Regions from separate parts of the Propioniciclava sp. LT294 genome, predicted to be linked through region 3. Evidence: predicted binding sites of a transcription regulator. Region 3 holds the regulator's gene; each other region holds the start of a gene.
What was found. The regulator LexA, encoded in region 3, represses DNA repair genes until DNA is damaged. The targets are predictions, from matches to a motif close to TCGAACANNTGTTCGA.
Positions count from the first base shown of each region.

Region 1: a site for LexA is predicted at 2,147-2,162, ahead of AC5YDA_RS01350 (DUF6504 family protein). Genes of this name have one in related genera too.
Region 2: a site for LexA is predicted at 5,103-5,118, ahead of dinB (DNA polymerase IV). Genes of this name have one in related genera too.

Region 1 covers NZ_JCAKNG010000001.1:289,080-296,037, forward strand. The annotation lists gene AC5YDA_RS01340 (DNA polymerase III subunit alpha) at 1-1,465, opposite strand, end outside; gene AC5YDA_RS01345 (SAV_6107 family HEPN domain-containing protein) at 1,458-1,835, opposite strand; gene AC5YDA_RS01350 (DUF6504 family protein) at 1,835-2,146, opposite strand; gene AC5YDA_RS01355 (hypothetical protein) at 2,264-2,470, opposite strand; gene AC5YDA_RS01360 (DUF4126 domain-containing protein) at 2,546-3,145, shown strand; gene AC5YDA_RS01365 (hypothetical protein) at 3,147-4,100, shown strand; gene AC5YDA_RS01370 (HelD family protein) at 4,158-6,353, shown strand; gene AC5YDA_RS01375 (methylenetetrahydrofolate reductase) at 6,372-6,958, opposite strand, start outside.
Region 2 covers NZ_JCAKNG010000001.1:281,608-288,565, forward strand. The annotation lists gene AC5YDA_RS01315 (AAA family ATPase) at 1-85, shown strand, start outside; gene AC5YDA_RS01320 (DUF58 domain-containing protein) at 92-1,309, shown strand; gene AC5YDA_RS01325 (transglutaminase TgpA family protein) at 1,306-3,444, shown strand; gene AC5YDA_RS01330 (DUF3040 domain-containing protein) at 3,492-3,848, opposite strand; gene dinB (DNA polymerase IV) at 3,917-5,089, opposite strand; gene AC5YDA_RS01340 (DNA polymerase III subunit alpha) at 5,227-6,958, opposite strand, start outside.
Region 3 covers NZ_JCAKNG010000002.1:416,913-423,870, forward strand. The annotation lists gene AC5YDA_RS04625 (vitamin B12-dependent ribonucleotide reductase) at 41-2,896, opposite strand; gene nrdR (transcriptional regulator NrdR) at 2,951-3,451, opposite strand; gene AC5YDA_RS04635 (hypothetical protein) at 3,728-4,105, opposite strand; gene lexA (transcriptional repressor LexA) at 4,338-5,153, shown strand; gene AC5YDA_RS04645 (ATP-dependent DNA helicase) at 5,242-6,958, opposite strand, start outside.

The DNA.
Region 1 (6,958 bases), on a different contig from region 3:
CGCCGAGGTTGGCCCGCCGCAGCTCGGGCAGCTCGCGCAGGGCATGCCGGGCGTCGCGGGCCCGGATGTGGGGGAACGACTTGGCGATCTGGTCGATGTCGCCGGGCGGGAGACTCATGGCGGCCCCCACGTCCCGGATCGCATGGCGGACGCGGTACGTCTCCAGCATCGCCACCGCTGCGACCCGATCGGCACCGAAGTCGGCGAACACCCGGTCGTACACCTCGAGCCGGCGCGCGGACTCCACGTCGATGTCGATGTCGGGCAGCGCCCGGCGCAGCGGCGAGAGGAACCGCTCCATGATCAGGCCGTAGCGGATCGGGTCGACCCCCGAGATGCCCAGGCAGTAGTTGACCAGCGATCCCGCACCCGAACCGCGCGCCGCGACCCGGATGCCCATCTCCTTCACCGTGTCGACGACCTGGGCCACGGTCAGGAAGTAGGCGGCGAACCCCATCTGCTCGATGACCGCCAGCTCGTCCTCCAGCCGGTCCCGCACGGACGCCGTGGGCGCGGCACAGCGGGCGGCCAGGCCGGACTCGCACCGGGCGCGGAGCTCGGCCAGCCCACCCGGGAACTCGGGCAGGTGGATCTCACCCAGGCCGATGTCGGCGACCGGGTCGAGGCGGCAACGCAGGGCGAGGTGACGGGTGTCCCCGATGAGCCCGGTCGCGTCGCGACGTCCGGCCAGCAGGGCGACCTCCTCGGCGGTGGACAGCATCTCCTTGCCGGACTTCAGGTGTCCCTCCGCGTTGCGCCGGTCGACGTTGCGGACGTCCAGCGGCACGAGGCGCCGGGCGGCGTCCAGCACGTCGGCGATCGGGGCGTCCGACCTGCGCGCCATGCGGACGGCGTTGGTGAGGACGCCGGTCAGCCCGCGGGCGTCCGCGAACGCGAGCATGTGCCCGGCCAACCGCGCCGACCCGGGACCCGACCCCGCGAGGTGGTGGTTGGTGACGCCGACGACGAGTTGGTGTGGCTCGACGACCTCCAGCCAGTCGGCCAGGACACCTTCTGCGGCCCGTTCGTCGCGCCGGGCCAGCGCGACCCCCAGGTCGGAGTCGGGGCCCAGCACGACCACGACGTCGTCGCGGTGCTCCCCCACCAAGCCCCGGGTGGTGACCGGCGCCCCTCGTTCACCGCGTGCGTGCGTGGCGCTGACCAGCCGGCACAGCGACCCCCAGCCCGCCCGCGACTCGGCCAGGACGACCGCCCGCGTGCGGCCCCGCTCCGGACGCCGCGGGTCGTTCGCCACCGCGAGGTCCACACCCACCACGGGCGCGACGCCGCTGGCCAGGCACGCCTTGGCGAACCGGACCGCCCCGTAGAGGCCGTCCCGGTCGGTGAGCCCCAGCGTGTCCATGTCGTGGCCGGCGGCGGCCTCGACGAGCGCGCTGGGGTGGGACGCGCCGTACTGCAACGAGTACCCGGACGCCACGCGCAGGTGGACGAAGGGATCAGGCATCCCGCGCCCCCGGGCCGGCCGCCCGGGCGAACGCGCGCGCGTCGCGGACGAGGTCGTCGGCCTCGCGGGTGCTGACGACACCCACCGCCCCGGCGTCGACCGCCTGCACCTTGAGCTGGATCATCGCGAAGTAGTCGGCCCACTCCCCCAACTCGGGCGCGACGCGGGCCAGGACCGTCCAGATGCCCACCCGCTCCCGCAACCGCGGGCGCCGGCGCGCCAGCACGCCCGCCGCCACCCGCAGCGCGGCGCGGTGGGCGGCCAGGTAGCGCTCGGCGGGACGCACCGCGTCCTCGGCGGCGGCCAGGGCGGCGGCGATGTCGTCGACGGCGTCCGGGGCGCCGTGGGTGCGGACCGCTTCGGCGGACATCAGTCCACCACCGTCCGCAGGATCCATTCCTCCCCGTTGACCGGGTGCGCCAATTCGTACACGCCCGGCAGCGCCGACCGCCCCGAGCTGGCGAGCACCCGGTACACCTCGGCCTCGGCGAGCAGGTCGCCGGACTCCCTCAGGGACCACCAGTCCGCGGTCTCACGCCAGCGCGATTCCACCCCCAGCACGCGCCACAGCTTGCGGCGCCACAGGAACTCCACCGGCGCGGGCAGGCCCTCCACCTCACCCGCGCGCACCGCGATCGGTTCGTCGTAGCGCCGCATGATCCACCCCACAGGAAACCTCATTCGAACTTCCGTTCGAAGGATTCACCACTCTACGCACCCCCTCCGACAGTCCGTCAAGAGCGCTTGCCGAGGGCGAGGCCGTGGCCCACCGCGACCCCGCGGGTCACCGCGAGCGACTCACAACCGGCGGAAGGTGCTGTCCATCACATCGACGCGCGGGGGGCGCAGGATCGAGCGGGCGACGTTGCGGAAGTCGTGCGTGTCGAGGATGTGCGCGGCCTCCTCATCGGTCAGGTGGTACGCGTGCGCCAACATCCGGACGTGCTCGGTGTAGAAGGCGTGGAGCTTGTCCACACCCTTCAGGAACTCCAGTGCATCGCTCATGGTGCCTCCTGTTGGCCGCGGGCGCCCCAGGAGGGGCGGAACGGCGCCCACCCTACCCGGTACTACCCTGACCCCATGGAAATGCTTCCCGCCGCATTCGCCTCCGGTTGGGCCAGTGGCATCAACGCCTGGGGCACCGTGCTCGTGCTCGGGGTCCTGGGCCGCTTCGCCGGCATCGAGGGGATCCCCGCCGGGTTCCAGCGCACCGACGTCCTGGTCATCATGGGCATCCTGTGCGCCATCGAGCTGGTCGCGGACAAGATTCCCTACATCGACAGCGCCTGGGACACCGTTTCCACCGTCATCCGGCCCATCGCGGGCGCGGCGATCGGCGCGGTCTACGCCGGAGCCACGGGCGACCTCGCCACGATCACGCTCGCCTCGGTGGGCGGCATCACCGCGCTCGTCAGCCACCTCACCAAGGCGGGCATCCGCCTGGCGGTCAACACTTCGCCCGAACCCTTCACCAACGTGGCGGCCTCCGCGACCGGCGATGTCGCGGTGACCGGCGTGGCCACCCTCGTCGCCCTGGCCCCCGTCGCGGCAGCGATCGTGGTCGCGGTCCTCATCGTGGTCGGACTGGTGGTGCTGTGGTCGATCACCAGCCGCATCCGGCGCGGCTGGGCCGCCTTCCGACGCTGGCGGAACCGCAACGACTCCCCCACCCCCGCCTGACGTGGGCCGCGTCACCGTCCTCGGCCACACCTTCGCCGGCGTCGCCGCGGCCGTCCGGCTGGCCCGGGCCGGCCACGAGACCACCCTGGTGGCGGCCCCCGGCGAGGCGGACGCGCTGCGTTCGGCCCTCGGCGACACCCTCGACTTCCCAGCCCCTTGGCGCGACCTGTTCAAGAAGTCCGGACGCCCCGCCGCCGGCGCGCTGGGACTGCACGGGCTCGACCTCGTCCCTGACCCCGACGGCGCCCCCACCGACCGCGGGGACGTCTGGTACGCCGACGTCGCCACCCTCGGCGAGGCCAACGCCAAGGCCTGGCGCGACTTCGTGGACGCCGCCGACGACACCTGGCAGACGATGCGCCCCCTGGGCCTGGAGGCCGAACTGACCCCGGACGCCGTCGTCCGCGCCGGCCTCCACCCGCGCCGGAGCCTGGCCGACGTGGCCAGGACGCTCCCGCACCCGGCGCTGGCCGCTCGGGTCGTGGCGCTGGCGTCCGACCGGGGGCTGGCTCCGGAGGCCACCCCTGCCTGGTTCACCGCCCGGCTGGCCGTCGAGCGGACCTTCGGGCGCTGGCGCCTGCAGGACACCGCCGGGACACCGCGTCCGGCGTCCGCGCTGGTGGACGTGCTGGCCGACCGGCTCGCCGAGCGGGGCGTCCTCATCACGGACGTGGCCCCCCGGGAGTCGGACGCGACGATCGACACCCGTGACCCGGGCGCGTCCTGGCGACGTCCGCCCCGGTGGTCGGGCCGCGACTCGTTCGTGGAGCAACTGCTGGCCCGCCCCGCCCTGCGCGACCAGCGACGTCCGGGCCTGTTCCACGCATCGGCGTCGAGCCCCGGCGGCACGGAGCCGTGGGCCCAACTCCTCACCGGCGCCCTCGCGACGTACGCCGCACACGAGTTCCTGACGGGCGAGGACATCCGTCCGACGAACAAGGCACTCGCGCGTTGAGGGGAAGGGGTAGAGTTGGCCTCTGGCCGAAAACAGACAGGACAGGGACCCTCCGCCTTGAACGACTCTGAACTCCTCGCCCGCGAGCTCGCCCAAGAGCAGGCTCATGTGGACGCCGTCTACGCACGCCTCGACGAGGCGGCACAGTCAGCCCGCAGCGCGGCCCAGACGGGCCACCAGATCTTCCAGTCCGACCGGCAGACATGGATGCGCGAGGAGGACGGGACGGCGCTCTTCGAGCGCGACGCCTTCACCTTCCAGGCCGCCAAGCGCCTCGCCGTGCTGGACGCCGAGCACGAGGGCCTGGTCTTCGGTCGGCTCGACCTCGAGGAGCCCGAGCATCGCGAGGTGCGCTACATCGGGCGCATCGGCGTCCGCGACGAGGAGTACGAGCCGCTGGTGATCGACTGGCGCGCCCGCGCCGCCGAGCCGTTCTACCGTGCCACCCCGCAGCAGCCGATGGACGTGGTCCGCCGCCGCGTCCTGCGTTGTCGCAACGACAAGGTCGTCGGCATCGAGGACGACCTGCTGGACGCCGAGTCCAACCATGACGACCTGCCGATCATCGGCGAGGGCGCCCTCATGGCCTCCCTGTCGCGCTCGCGCGGCATTCGCATGAGGGACATCGTCGCCACCATCCAGGCCGAGCAGGACATGGCGATCCGGGCCGACCACCCCGGCGTGACGATCATCAGCGGCGGCCCCGGCACCGGCAAGACCGTCGTGGCCCTGCACCGCGCGGCCTACCTGCTGTACTCGAACCGGCGCCGGTTCGAGCGCGGCGGCATCCTCGTCGTGGGTCCCGGCCCGGTGTTCATGAACTACATCGAGCGCGTGCTCCCCTCCCTGGGTGAGGATTCGGTGACGCTGCGCGCCATCGGCCAGGTCGCCGGCGACGTGCTGGGCGGGCTGTCCTCCCAGGTCGTCGATGACGCGCCCACGGCCTTCGTCAAGGGCTCGCTCCGCATGGTGTCGGTGCTGAAGAACCTCATCAACCTGCCACTGGGCGATCCCGATGCCGAGCCGCCCTCGCTGCTGGTGACCGTCAAGGGCAACGTGCTCAAGCTGGACGCCGCCCAGCTCACCCGCATCCGCTCGGGCGTGCTCGCCCACCAGCGTGTGAACCTCGGGCGCGCCGCGGCAGAGAAGGCGCTCGTCGCCGCCCTCGCCGCGCAGGTTCCCGACGATGCGGACGTGGATCCCGAAGCGGTCCCGGACCTCATCACCGACGCCACCTCCTATCGCGACTTCGTCGACGCGTGGTGGCCACCGCTGGCGGCCACGGACGTCCTGCGCCGGCTCGCCGACCCCCGCGTCACGGCCAGGGTCGCGGACGGCATCCTCACCCGGGACGAGCAGGGTGTCCTGTCGTCGTCCTACGCGGACGGGCATGAGTGGACCGTTGCCGACATGGCACTCCTGGACGAGCTCGTCTCGATCCTGGGGCCCGAACCCGTCGAGGACACCGGCCCGAGCCTGTTCATCGAGGGGGGTGAGGACGTCACCGAGTTCGTGACCACCGCCGACAGGCTGCGGCGCACCGTCGAGCACGACCTCACCGAGGATCGCCACGAGACCTACGCCCACCTGCTGGTGGACGAATCCCAGGACATCACCCCGATGCAGTGGCGCCTGTTGCGCCGCCGCGGTTCGCAGGCGTCCTGGACGATCGTCGGCGACATCGCCCAGAGTTCCTGGCCCGATCTGGACGAGGTGGGCCGCGCGGTCCGCGACCTGATCGGCAACGCGCCGCACCGCGAGTTCCGCCTGTCGGTGAACTACCGCTCCCCGGCCGAGGTGTTCGACCTCGCGTCGAAGGTCGTCAAGGTGGCCTACCCGCGCGCCGACCTGCCCCGGGCCGTGCGGTCGACCGGGCACGACCCCGAACTGCTGGAGACCTCATCCTCCGCGCTGGTGAGCGACCTGGTCCGCGTCGTCGACCGCATGACGGACGCCGTGGGCGGCACCGTCGGCATCATCGCGCCGCCGTCGCGGTTGGACGCGCTGCGTGAACTGCTGCCCCCGCGGCTGGGGACCCGGATGAACCCGGCCAACCTCGAGCGGGTGCTCTTCGTCTCGCCGCTGGAGGCCAAGGGCCTGGAGTACGACGCGGTCGTGGTGGTCTCCCCCGACGAGATCGTCGCGGAGTCCCCGGGCGGCGTCCGGGTGCTCTACGTCGCCCTCACGCGACCGACGCAGCGGTTGGTGGCCGTCGACATCGACGGCCCCGGTGCGTGGCGCCCGGCCGGCTGACCGGGTCGCAGAATCCCCTCAGGACGCCTGCGCGACCCCGTCTGCGCGCAGCCGCCCCAGGATCTCCGACGTCGCCGTGGAGCGGTTCAGCGTGAAGAACTGCAGACCGGGAGCGCCGGCGTCGATGACGTCGCGGCAGAGCTGGGTGACGATGCCGAGGGCCACCTCGCGGAAGCGCTCCTTGTCGTCGGCGACCTCGCGCAGGGGGAGCACGACGTCCGGGGGCAGGGGCGCCCCGGACATCGCGCCGAAGCGCTCGATCTGCGAGGCGGCGGTGATCGGCATGATGCCCGCGATCACCGGCATGGTGCCGCCCATCTGCCCGAACCGGCCGACCATCGACACGTAGGCCTGCGGGTCGAAGAACATCTGCGTGACGGCGAACTCCGCGCCGGCCTCCTGCTTGTCGAGCAGGATCCGCGCGTCGAGGTCAGCCGAACCCTCCGGGTGCGCGTTGGGGAACGCCGCGACGCCGACGGTGAAGTCGCCGTAGCCCTTGATGAACCGCACCAACTCGGTGGCGTTGATGAAGCCGTCGGGGTGGGGCTCGAAGCGTCCACCACCGGGCGGGTCGCCCCGCAGCGCGAGGATGTGGGTGACACCGA
Region 2 (6,958 bases), on a different contig from region 3:
CCACCGGGCCCACACCGCGCAGGCCTCGACCGCAGACGTCGTGTCCTCGCTCGTGGCCTCCATCCCGGCGCCGCGTCGCGCCTAGGACGGCATGCCCGCGCTCCCCCGCCCCACCGGCCGCACGATCCTGTTCTGGCTCCTCGGGGGCCTGGTGATGATGCTCGGGATGGCCCTCGGCAACCAGGACCTCGTCTGGCCCGCCATCTTCCTGGTCGCACTGCCGGTGGTCGCACTGCTGGCGCTGCTCGTGCTGCGCCCCCAGTTCACGCTGGTTCGGACGGTCGAGCCCGCCGCGACCAGCGTCCGTGAACCGGCGACCGTGCAGGTCACGGCCACGGCCGTCCGCCCGAGCCCGGGTGGGTACGTCATCGCCGAGGACGATCCGGGCGCGCTCCTGGGCCCACCGCACCATGCCCGGCTGTTCGCCGACCGCAGGGGGGCCACCACCGCCACTTCCTATCCGGTGCGGGCGCGGCGGCGCGGCCGGCACACCCTCGACGGCTTCCGCATCCGGTTCACCGATGTCCTGGGGTTCTGGGTGCACACCGTCCGGATCGCCCATCCGACCCCGTTGGTCGTCACCCCGGCAGTCGTCCCGCTGCCGTCGGGCCGGGCCGCCGCCTATGGCGCGACGGGCGAGACGCCCATTCCGCAGACGGCGGTGTCGGGCCCGGACGACGTCCTCGTCCGCGAGTACCAGGCCCGTGACGACGTGCGCCGAATCCACTGGCCCTCGACGGCCCGCAGCGGCACGCTCATGGTGCGCCGCGAGGAGGCCGCCTGGGACCCGACCGCCTGGGTGCTGCTCGACTCACGTGCCGGCGTCCACCCGTCCGCGCGCGGCGAGCAGCCCACCTTCGAGTGGCTGGTGTCGGCGGCGGCGTCCGTCGGGCTGCGCCTGCTGGAGGACGGCTACACCGTCACGCTCATCGACGCCGAGGGCACGCGCCACGAGGTCTCCAGCGACCGGGTCGGCGCGTCCGCGCATTGGCTCGAGCCGTTGGTGGACGCCGAGGTCGCGACCGTCCCCGACCTGCACGAAGCCACGATTCGGATGGCCCAGGCCTCCTCCGAGAACCGCGTGGTCGCCCTGCTGGGCGGCCTCGACCGCGCGACCGCCGACCTGCTGGCCGCGACCACGGCGTCCCGCCACGAGCGCACGGCGCTCACCATGGCGCCGGAGGCCGAATCCCGGCCCGGGTTCGAGGACGGCCGCAACGTGCTGGTCGACCACGGCTGGGAGGTCCGCGAGGTGGAGGCCTCCACCGACCTCGCCCACGTCTGGGGTTCATTGGGGGTGGCCCGATGAGGACCGACACCCGCCTGGGCCTGGCGCTGGCCGTCGCCCTCTGCCTGCAACTGGTGGCCTGGACCCAGCTGACCCGCCACACCGCCGCCGTCCAGGCTGCCGGGGCCGCCATCGTGCTCGTCCTGGTGGCCGGCTGGGTCGCACGACGGGGACTGCGGCTGCCCGCCCCCGGGGTGGTCCTCGTGCAGGGGGTCGTTGCTGCCGCGGCGAGCATCGGCGCGGTCGCCTGGGCGCACGGTGCCCAACACGCGTGGCGGGCGCCGGAACTCCTGGGTGAGGGACTCCGGTTCATCCAGACCAGTTCGGCGCCGATGTTCCCCAGCCCGGGAGCCACCCTGATCTTCGTCGCTGGGGTCGCCTCCCTGACCGTCCTGGCGGACGCGCTGGCGATCGGGGGGGAGCGCCCCGGGGCGGCGGTGATCCCGCTCGCGGGGATGTACCTGGTGGTGGCCCTGGGGCTGGCGACGCCCACCCTCTTCAGCGAGTTCACCCTGCTGGCGATCGGCATCGGCCTGGTCCTGCTCGCCGCGAGCCCCTGGGGCAGCACCGACCGCCCCACCGCTCACGTCGCCGCCCTCGCCACGGCTGTCGTCATGACCGCCGGCGCGATCGGCGCGACGTGGGCGGTGGCCCTGCTCGTGCCCACCTTCGAGCCGCGCACGACCAACGAACCTCTCCAGATGAGCGACCCGTCCCTGGACCTGAAGCGCAACCTCGTCCAGGGATCCGACGAGGTCATCCTGCGCTACCGGACGGACAGTCCGGGCGGCACCTACCTGAAGCTGGCCACGCTCCCCGCGCTGTCGACCGGTGGGTTCGCGTTGTCCGACGTACGGGTCGCCACGGGCCGGATCCCGGCCCCGCCCGGCGCCCCTTCGGGAGTCGCCCGGACGACGACCGTCGAGATCGGGGACTTCGCGAGCGAGTGGCTGCCGGTCCCGTATGCGCCCACCGCCTTCGATGCCCCGGGCGAGTGGGGCTTCGCGCTCGACACGCTCGATGTCATGGCGATGGCCGGACCCGCGCGGACCTCCGCCACCCAAGGGGTCACCTACGAGGTGCGCAGCCTCGAGGTACGCCCGGACGCCGACACGATCGCCCGCGCGGGCTCGACCACCGGCCCCGACCGGGAACTCACCCAGAGTCTGCCGGCCCAGGTCCCCGCGCGCGTCCGCGAGTTGGCCCTGGACCTGACGGAGGCCGCACCCACGGCAGGGGCCAAGGCCCAGGCGCTGGAGGCTTACCTCAGGTCGAACACGTTCACCTATTCCACCGCTCCCAGCACCGGCACCGGCGACGGCCTGGCCACGATCGACGACTTCCTCTTCCGCTCCCGGACGGGCTACTGCGAGCAGTTCGCCGGCGCGATGGCGATCATGGCCCGCGAGGTGGGCATCCCGACCCGCATGGCGGTCGGGTTCGCCCCCGGCACCCAGGAGGGCGACGGCTGGGGCGTGAGCGCCCGTGACCTGCACACGTGGCCCGAACTGTGGCTGGACGGACTGGGCTGGGTGGCCTTCGAGCCGACACCCTCACGCGGCGACACCGGCTCAGGGCCGGGGACCACGCCGCAGGACCCCGGGGTGACGGCCGAGCCGACCGCCGCCCCCACGGCCGGTGAGCAGAGCCCGACCCCGGCCGAGCAGCCCACACCGACGGCCGAGCCGACCCCGGGCGGGGCCGCACCGCAGGGCGAACCGGGCAGCTGGCTGCCGGCGCTGGTGGTCGCGCTCGTTGCGGCGGGCGCCGGCGCGGCGTTCCTCGGTCCGCGCCTGTTGCGTGCTCGCCGGCGCCGCCTCCGCTTCGCCGGAACGGGCGATGCGCGGGCGGACACGCTGTCCGCCTGGGACGAGGTGCGCGAGGTCGTGTCCGACGTTCGGCTGCCCTGGCCGGACGGCTCCCCCCGCTACGCCGCGGAGAGGCTCGTCACGTCGCTCGGTGGGGACGAGGCAGCCGCCAAGGCGCTGCGCAGCCTGGCCGCGGCCGCCGAGCGCGCGCTGTACGACCGGAGCGAGAACTTCGACCTGCCCAGTCGGTGGGAAGCCGAGGTCACCACCATCACGGCGGCGCTCAGGACCCGGGCGCGCGAGAGGTCCGGACACAACAACGCGCCGCCCCGCAGGGCAGCGCGCTGAGATTCTCGGCTCATCGGTGGCCGCGTCACTGGCCCGACCGGCTCGACTCAGAAGGGGTCGTCGCCGCGGCGCCAAGGATCGTCGATGCGGTCGGTGAAGGCCGAATCGGATTCGGGGTGACGCCCGTGGGACTGCGTCTCGACGACTCGCCAGGAACTGACGGCGACCACGGTGGCGACCAGCATGATCACGAAACCGATGACGCTGATGAACCAAGCGATCTGCATGCCTCCGATGAGGGCGCCCAGACCGAGCGCGAAGCCCAACCCGGCAATCGCGGCCCGGCGGCGGTGGAGCGTCCGTGTCGTGGTACCACGGAGCGTGTTGGCGAGCTTGGGATCCTCCGCCGCGAGGGCGGCCTCAAGCTGCTCCAAGAGCTTCTGCTCCTTGTCGGACAGTGCCATCGCGCGCCTCCCTTCATCGTGGGCGGACCCGGTTGACGGGTGTGGAACAAGTGTAGGCGCCCACTGTCTCAAACGGAACCGACCCGTCTCGCCAACGTGGCCCGCGAGACCGCGTGTGGACCGAATCGGGCGATGGCGGCGTCTGCGGCACGCTCCGCCTCGCGCCAGCCCCGGTCCGGCTCGTCGAGGGCGGGCTGGGTGGCGACCTGGTCGACGTCCAGAACCTGCTCGACCCGGATGCCCACGCGCCGCAACCGGGGACGGTCGAGCCGGAACGCGCGCAGCAGCCGGACGGCAGCGGCGTACACCTCATCCGTGACATCGGTCGGGTACGGCAGGGTGAGCGACTTCTGGACGGTGCGGAAGTCGGCGAACCGCAGGGTGAGGGTGACCGTGCGGCCGACCACCCGGGCCATGCGCATGCGGGCCGCCACCCGCGCGCTGGTGCGCAGCAACTCGGTACGGACGAGGTCGAGGTCGTCGGTGTCCTTCGCGAAGGTCTCCTGGCTGCCGACGCTGCGGTCTCCTCGCTCGGTCGTGACGACGCGTCGTCCGTCGATGCCCCAGGCGAGCTCCCACAGCTCTCCCCCGGCACGGGCTCCGAAGGCCCGCTGCAGGGTGGACTTCGGCGTGTGCGCCACGTCCGCGATCGTGGGGAGGCCCAGCTTGTTGAGCTTCTCGGCGGTGGACGGCCCGACCCCCCAGATCTTCTCGACCGGCTGCGGGTGCAGGAAGGGGATCACCTCACCGGGCTGGACGCGGAACAACCCGTTCGGCTTGGCCCTGTTCGACGACATCTTGGCGATCAGCTTGGTCGGCGCGATGCCCACCGAGCACCCGATGCCCTGTTCGTCGGCGACCAGGGCCCGGATGAGCTCCCCGACCTCCTCCGGCTCCCCCAGCAGCCGACGGGTGCCCGTGATGTCGAGGAAGGCCTCGTCGAGGGAGACCTTCTCGACGTGCGGGGTGATCGTGGAGAAGATCGCGAACACCCCGTCGGAGGCAGCTTCGTAGGCGTCGTGGTCGGGCTTGATGGCGATCGCGTCGGGACACAGGCGTCGCGCCCGGGTGGACGACATGCCGCCCTCGACCCCGAATGCGCGCGCCTCGTACGAGGCCGACAGCACCACGCCTCGGTTGGCGCCGCCGACCCACACCGGCCTGCCCCGCAGCTCAGGGCGGCGGCGGACCTCGACGGCGACGTAGAAGGCATCCATGTCGACATGGGCGAGGACGGGCACGACACCTCCTTATTCGAACTCTGATTCGAATCCCATGCTAGGTGGTGGCTCCGACCCTTCGTCAAGCAGGCGCCCCCGTGGCCGGGCACGGGGCGCCGCCCACTCACCCCTGCGGCGCTGAGGGGCCACCCCACCGGTCATCGCCCCGAGGACCCCGGGCTGGAGTGCCACAGCTTGCGCCCCGGGTCGGCGAACTTCCTCGGGACCGACTTCGGGGACTCCCCCGCCGGCGCGACGTCGGTGTAGGGCGACTGCACGAACCCGCTGGGGTGGATGAGCACCCGCCGCTGGCCTATGCCGCCGGCCGCTCCGGCGTGCTCGGTGTCGGCCCGGCGCCTGGCCCGCTCCCCCTGCGACCCGCCCCCACCGTCGGCGTACGGCCGATCCTGCGACCGGGCGTTCCAGTCGGCCCTGAGCCGCTCGTTCTCGGCCACGCCGGACGCCTGCGCCGCGAGGTCGGCGTCGATGATGCCGTGGACGGCGGCGACCGCCGCCCGCTCATCACCGGTCGCCTCGAGCGTGGAGCGCCACAGGGCCTCCAGGTGGAGCAGGTCCCACGCGCCGAGCGCCCGCAACGAGACACCGCGCGCACCCGTCCGCCGCAGTTCCCCCACGCCGACGACCAGCCACGCGTTGAACACCGTCCGGGCGAAGGGACCCTGGGCATCCTCGAAGAAGGTGAGGTCGACCGGGCCCGTCCCGTCGTCCAGGGTCAGGAAGACCACCCGCTTGCCGGACTTCACCGGGGGCGTCTGCGTGGCCACCTTCACCCCGGCCACCAGCAGTCGGCTGCCGCTGCGTCGCTTCATCTGCTCATCCGACCTCGTCGTGCCGATCGCCTCGATGAAGTCGCGGTGGTCCTCCATGACGTGGCGGGTGGCGTCCATGCCCAGCACGGCAAGTTCGGCGGCCATCCGCTCCTCACTGGTCATCTCCGGCAGGCCGGAGACACGCACGTCGCCGGGGACGTCCACCGGACCCACCGGCGGGCCGGATGGACCTCCCTCAGCAACACGCGCCAGGGTCGCCGGCTCGGTGAAGTCGAACGCCACCTGGACGGCCTGGTGCCCGGTCGCACCGCCCGCGCCCAGCCCCCGGGCACGGCCGTGGGCCCGGGCGTCCACACGGTCGGCCCGCTCGAGGTCGGCCAGCGTGAGCAGCAGGTCCCGGCGGGTGATCCGCCCCCGCGTCCCGAGCCCCTGCGGCCGGTCGATGCCGTAGAGGGAGTCGAACCCGCCCGCCAGCACGAGGTGCTCGGCGACGTCGGATCCGGGCCGGGCGCGATGCCAGAAGTCGACCAGCCCGCTGTACGGCCGCCCGGCGACGATGCGCTCCACCTCGGCCTCGCTGATGCCCTTCACGTCGGTCAGGGCGAGCCGGATCCCGAGGATGCCCTCCACCCTCTCCACCCGGTACACCGCATCGGACGCGTTCACATCCAGCCCCAGCACCGGGATGCCCATGCGCCGCGCCTCGGCGAGGATCAACCTCTTGGGGTACATGCCCGGGTCGTGGGTGAGCAGCCCGGCGATGAAGGGGGCGCCGTGGTGCCACTTCAGCCACGCCGACTGGTAGGTGGGCAGCGCGAACGCCGCGGCGTGCGCCTTGCAGAACCCGAAGGACGCGAACGAGACGAGGATCGCCCAGACGTCGGAGATGAGCCGCTCGTCGTAGTCGAGCTTGCGCGCGGCCGGGAAGAACCAGCGCTTCACGTCCTCCTGCCCCTCGGGTGAGCCGAGCGCGCGCCGGGCCTCGTCGCCGTAGGCGAGCGAGCAGCCCGTCATCGCGGCGACGACCTTGATCACCTGCTCGTGGAACACGACGACCCCCTTCGTCTCGGCCAGCGCGGGCCTCAGGTTCGGGTGGGGG
Region 3 (6,958 bases):
CGAGGTTCCGGGGCCCACGTGCCTGGTACCGCTGAGTCGATCAGCTGCAGCCGCTGGTCGAGCCGCAGCCCTCGCAGACGTAGCAGCTGCCGGACGGGCGCATCTTGGTGCCGCAGGTGAAGCACAGCGGCGCGTCGACCGACACCCCGGAGATGCGCTCCATCAGCTCGGCCGTGGTGTGCGCGGTCGACAGGTCGGGCGTGGCGGTGATCAGGCTGGGCTGGTTCGGGCCCGACTCATCGAAGCGCATGTCGTCGATGGGGTCGTTCCTCAGCGAGTCGGACTCGATCAGCTGCGCCTCGTCCTCCTCCGAGATGTAGGAGCCGGTCTCGACGTAGCGGGCACGCTCGGCGGCCGTGTAGATGCCGAGCTCCGCGCGCTCGTCGTAGGTGAGGTAGTCCAGCGCCAAACGCTTGAAGACGTAGTCGATGATCGACTGCGACATCCGCAGGTCCGGGTCGTCCGTCATGCCGGCCGGCTCGAACTTGAGGTTGGTGAACTTCTGGACGTACGTCTCCAGCGGCACGCCGTACTGGAGGGCGATGGAGATCGCGATCGAGAAGGCATCCATCACGCCGGCCAGGGTCGACCCCTGCTTGCCGAGCTTCAGGAACAGCTCCCCGAGCCGCCCGTCGTCGTACTGGCTGGAGGTCAGGTAGCCCTCCGCCCCGCCGACGGTGAACGACGTCGTGCGCGAGTTGCGCGTCTTCGGCAGGCGCTGGCGACGCGGGCGGTACTCGACACGCACCTCGGGCTTCGGCGCCTCCTCGGCCTTCGGCTCCCCCTTCTTCTTGCCGTCGGACAGGGGCTGCCCGACCTTGCAGTTGTCGCGGTAGACGGCGAGCGCCTTGAGGCCGAGCTTCCACCCCTGCATGTAGACGTCGGCGATGTCCTCGACCGTCGCCGTCTCGGGCAGGTTGACCGTCTTGGAGATGGCGCCGGACAGGTAGGGCTGGACGGCGGCCATCATGCGGACGTGACCCATCGGCTTGATGGAGCGCTCACCCATGGCGGTGTCGAAGACGTCGTAGTGGTCGGACTTCAGCCCGGGCGCACCCACGACGTGGCCGTGCTCGGCGATGTAGGCGACGATCGCCTCGGCGACCTCGTCGCGGTAGCCCAGGCGCTTGAGCGCCCGCGGGATCGTCTGGTTGACGATCTGCATCGAGCCGCCGCCGACCAGCTTCTTGAACTTCACCAGCGAGAAGTCGGGCTCGATGCCGGTGGTGTCGCAGTCCATCATGAAGCCGATGGTGCCGGTCGGCGCGAGCAGGGACGCCTGCGCGTTGCGGAAACCGTTCTTCGCACCCAGCTCGACGACCTGGGCCCACTGCTCGGTCGCGGCCTCGTGGACCGGCGTGTCGGCCGCCTCCACGATCCTGAGCTCGTCGTTGGCCGCCTGGTGCTTGCGCATCACCTTCTGGTGTGCGCTCGCGTTGCGGGCGTAGCCGTTGTAGGGGCCGACGACGGCGGCCAGCTCGGCGGAGCGGCGGTAGGCGGCGCCGGTCATCAGGGACGTGATGGCGGCGGCCAGCGACCGGCCCCCCTCGGAGTCGTAGCCGCGGCCCATGGCCATCAGCAGCGCGCCGAGGTTGGCGTAGCCGATGCCCAGCTGACGGTAGTCCTTGGTGGTCTGGGTGATCGCCTCGGTGGGGAAGTCGGCGAACGTGATCGAGATGTCCATCGCGGTGATGATCAGCTCGGAGGCCTTCACGAACTTCTCCACGTCGAACGTGTCGTCCTCGTTGAGGAACTTGAGCAGGTTCAGCGATGCCAGGTTGCACGAGCTGTTGTCGAGGCTCATGTACTCCGAGCACGGGTTGGACGCGGTGATGCGTCCGGTTTCGGGGTTGGTGTGCCAGGCGTTGATCATGTCGTCGTACTGGATGCCCGGGTCGGCGCACTCCCACGCCGCCTTGGCCATCTTGTTGAACAGCTCGCGGGCGTCGACGGTCTCGATGACCTCACCGGTCATGCGGGCACGCAGGCCGAAGTCGGTGCCGTCCTCGACGGCCTTCATGAACTCGTCGTTCACGCGGACCGAGTTGTTGGCGTTCTGGTACTGCACGGAGACGATGTCCTTGCCGCCCAGGTCCATGTCGAAGCCGGCGTCGCGCAGGGCGCGGATCTTGTCCTCTTCACGCGCCTTCGTCTCGATGAACTCCTCGATGTCGGGGTGGTCGACGTCGAGGACGACCATCTTGGCCGCGCGGCGCGTGGCGCCGCCCGACTTGATGGTGCCGGCCGAGGCGTCCGCACCACGCATGAAGGAGACCGGGCCGGACGCGGTGCCGCCGGAGGACAGCAGCTCCTTGCTCGACCGGATGCGGGAGAGGTTCAGGCCGGCACCGGAGCCGCCCTTGAAGATGAAGCCCTCCTCCTTGTACCAGTTCAGGATCGACTGCATCGAGTCGTCGACGCTCAGGATGAAGCAGGCGCTGACCTGCTGGGGGCTCTTCGTGCCGACGTTGAACCACACCGGGGAGTTGAAGCTGAACACCTGGTGGAGGAGCATCCAGGTGAGCTCGTGCTCGAAGATCTCGGCGTCGGCGTCCGTGGCGAAGTAGCCGTTCTCGCGTCCGGCCTCGGCGTACTTGCCGACCACGCGGTCGATGAGTTGCCGCAGGCTGTTCTCGCGCTGGGCGGTGCCGAGGGCACCGCGGAAGTACTTGGTGGTGACGATCGTGGACGCGTTCAGGCTCCAGAAGTCGGGGAACTCGACGCCCCGCTGCTCGAAGACGTTCTCGCCGGTCTTCCAGTTGGTCTGGACGACGTCGCGCCGCTCCCAGGTGACCTCGTCATACGGGTGCACACCCTGGGTGGTGTAGACGCGGTCGACGCTCAACCCCTTGGCCTTGGCCGTCGAGCGGCGGGGGGCCTGCTTGGTCTCGGTCACTTCTCTCCTCCTGAGGTGATGGTCGTCGGCACGGATCGCGCCGGCGGGAATGGTTCAGAACAGCTGGTCGGCGGTGGCGGTCGACACGGCGGCCGGCTCCTCGTCGCGGATCGCGACGGCGCGGAGGCGTGCGATCTCGGCCTCGAAGTCCTCCACCGACTCGTAGTGCTGGTAGACGGATGCGAACCGGAGGTACGCGATGGGGTCCAGGTCGCGGAGCGGGCCGAGGATCGCGACGCCGACGTCGTCGGCGGGAATCTCGGCGCAACCGCTCGCGCGAAGGGTCTCCTCGACCTTCTGGCCGAGCTTGGCCAGATCGGCCTCGGTGACCGGGCGGCCCTTGCAGGCCTTCCGGACGCCGTTGACGACCTTCTCCCGCGAGAACGGCTCGACGACGCCGGAGCGCTTGACCACCACGAGTTGCATCTGCTCCAGGGTGGTGAATCTCTTGGCACAGGAGCGGCACTCGCGGCGACGGCGGATGGAGCTACCATCCTCGGCGACGCGCGAGTCGAGGACGCGGGAGTCGGTGAAGCGGCAATAAGGGCAGTGCAACGATCCCACCTCCTCGTCTGATGTGGTGCTGCTCCCCCGCTGTGGAGGAACATGTGGATGAGCCGTGCACATCTTGTGAGTCCTTGACCACAATCTGTGGACGAAACACACTGATGTAACTACTACATGTAGAGGTTAGGAGCCTCGCCGCCGCAATGCAAGCCCCGCCCGCGGGTCGCCGCCGACAGGGCCACCCAGCAGGCACCTTTGGGGGCAGCGAGGGCCCCGGCGACCGCCCGAGGCGGCACCGGGGCCCTCTGCAGACCTCCACAGCCCTCAGCGGCCGGGCTGCGCGACCCCCATCGCCAGGACGGTCGGGGATGCGCCGACATCGATCGGCTCATCACTCACCGACAGGAAGGCGCCCACCAGGGTGGACAGCATCACGCCGGCGATGAGGGCGACGAGGACCACCATCACGGCGAGGCCCCGGGGCGTCCACTCCAGACGTGACGTCGGGCCGGCTGCGTACGTGACGACCGGGGGGCGGGAGACCTCGCGGGAGCGCACGTCCGTACCCACCCACCGCTCCTCGGCGCGGGCAGCAGCAGGGCGGCGGGGCTCGACCACCGCCGAAGCGGCGGAGTGGGCCGCCCGGATGCGGCGCACGACCACATCGGAGTCGGAGGTGTACTCCAGCAGCTCAGCAGTCATGATGACCCCTTCTTCGAACGTCTGTTCGATCAGTATTATCGAACATCTCTGCGATTGCAAGCACCCTTCGCACCGATGTTCGCGGCGCTTTCCGCGACACCAGGAACCGTCCCAGCCGCCTCCGACACTTTCTGGGACGAAGCCCGCCCGCCCCGCGGCGGGGCCTCCGCCGCCTCCGAACACACCCGAACAGGTGTTTGAATGCTGCGTTCGATTGCCCTAGCGTGAACGCATGGCGACAACGGACGACGAGCGGCGGGGCGGCAAGCGCCCCGCGATCCCCAAGCAGACCCGGCGCGGACGCCCGACCGATGACGAGATCGCGCACATCGGCAAGGTCCGCCAACTCCCCGACGGGCCGGAGGACTCGCAGGGCCTGACGATCCGCCAGCGGCTCATCCTCGAGACGATCCGCGAGGCGATCGAGACCCGCGGCTACCCGCCCACCATCCGCGAGATGGGAGAGGCCGTCGGCCTGTCCTCCCCCTCGAGCGTCACCCACCAGTTGAAGGTCCTGGAGGGCAAGGGCTTCCTCACGCGCGATCCCAAGCGCCCCCGCGCCCTCATGGTGCACCTGCCCGGCTCGTCGAGGCCCGCCACCCACGAGCCCCCCGCCCCCACGCAGGAGGCGGCGCCGGCGGTGTCCGACTTCGGCGACGACGTGCACGTCTCGCGGTCGGTCAACGTTCCCATGGTGGGTCGGATCGCGGCCGGCGGCCCGATCCTGGCCGAGGAGCGCGTCGAAGAGATCCTGCCGCTGCCGCGCGACCTGGTGGGCGAGGGCACGCTGTTCCTGCTCGAGGTCAGGGGCGACTCGATGATCGACGCGGCCATCTGCGAGGGTGACTACGTGGTGGTGCGCCAGCAGCCCGATGCCAACAACGGCGACATCGTCGCGGCGATGATCGACGGGGAGGCCACCGTCAAGACGTTCAAGCGCACGCCCGGTCAGGTCTGGCTGCTCCCCCACAACCCCGCTTACGAGCCCATCGACGGCAACGAGGCGACGATTCTGGGCAAGGTCACCGCCGTCCTGCGTCGCCTCTGATCCCAGAGCGTGGCCGCGGCACCTGTCCACGTCGGTAGGGCCGCCGGTGCACGAACGGCGACAGGAGTCGGCCGCGCGAGGTGGGTGATCAGCCGGCGAGGCGGCGCAACGCGTTGACCGCGACCTCTCGGTCGCTGGTCGACCAGAACCCGGGCATCGAGGCGCGCAGGAACGATCCGTAGCGAGCTGTCCGCAGCCGCGGGTCCAGGATCGCCACGAGGCCGCGGTCGGACAACCGGCGGATGAGGCGTCCCGATCCCTGGGCCAACAACAGGGCTGCGTGCGTGGCGGCGACGGCCATGAAGCCGTTGCCGCCCGCCTGGGCCACGGCCTTCTGCCTGGCCTGCATGAGCGGCTCGTCGGGCCGCGGGAACGGGATCTTGTCGATGATGACCAGCTGGCAGGTCTCGCCGGGCACGTCCACGCCCTGCCAGAGGCTGAGCGTGCCGAACAGCGAGGTGGCGGGCTCCTCGATGAACCGCCTCGTCAGCTCCGAGAGTTGCGCATCGCCCTGGCACAGGATGGTCATCTTCGGCAGTTCGGCGCGACAGTGCCGGGCGGCGGCCTCGGCGTTGCGCTGGGATGCGAACAGGCCCAGCGTCCGCCCTCCTGCGGCCCAGACCAGTTCGGCGACCTCGGCCAGCGCCTCGGGGCCGATGCCGTCACGGCCCGGGTTGGGCAGGTGCTGCGCGACGTAGAGGATGCCCTGACGGGCGTAGTCGAACGGTGATCCCACGTCCAGGGCGCGCCACTCCAGGCCGGTGCGTTCCTCGGGCTCGGTGTCGAGGACGCGCTCGTTGCGGCGCAACCCGACGGAGGCCGCGGCCGCCTCGAAGTCGCCCCCCAGCTTCAGGGTCGCCGAGGTGAGGATCGTCGTGGTGTTCGACAGGACCTTCTCGCGCAGGAGGCCCGCGACGTTCAAGGGGGCGACGACCAGCCAGCGACCGAGGCGCTCGCGTTCGCTGACCCACAGGACGTCCGTGTCCTTGAGGGCCGCCATCGCCTCGGCGATGTCGAAGACCTCCTTGGCCGCGGCGGCCGCCTGCTTGGTGTCGGGGTCGTCCGACTTGAGCGCGCTCACGACCTGGCGGGCCACGTCCCGGACGCGGGCCAGGACGGCGAGGACCGGTGAGTCGGGGTCCTCGATGCGTTCCAGCGGCGCGTCGGCCAGTGCCTTCTCCAGCGCGTCGCCCAGGTCGGCGAACTCGAGGGCGAGATCGTCATCGGTCAGGTGCGTCGTGCAGCGGCGGGAGACCCGCTCCAGTTGCTGGGGGCTGAGTTCGTTCGAAGCGGCGCCCGTCACCCGTGCCGTCAGTTCGTGCGCCTCGTCGATGACCAGGAAGTCGTGCTCGGGGAGGACGGTGTTGCCGTGCATGGCGTCGATCGCGAGCAGGGCGTGGTTCGTGACCACCAGCTGCGACCTGCGCGCGGTCTCGCGGGAGCGCTCGACGAAGCACTGGGTGAAGAAGCCGCACGTGGGACCGAGGCACTCACGCACGGGGATCGAGACCTGCGCCCAAGCGGCGGCCGTGTGGGAGGGCGCCTCGTCCCGATCGCCGCTGCCCTCGGCCTCGAGCTCCTCCTCGACCCACGCACGCAGCGCGAGCACCTCCGCGCCCAGCACCGAGGCCGCGTCCGCCCGACCGGCACGGAGGCCCTCGACGAGGTCCTCCCCGCCGAGCAGGGATTCCTGCTCCCTCCCGATGCCGTCGAGCGCCCGGTGGAGGCAGGCGTAGTTGGTCCGGCCCTTCAGGATCGCGTGCGTGACCTCGCCACCGGTCACCTTGCCCGCCGCCTTGACCGCA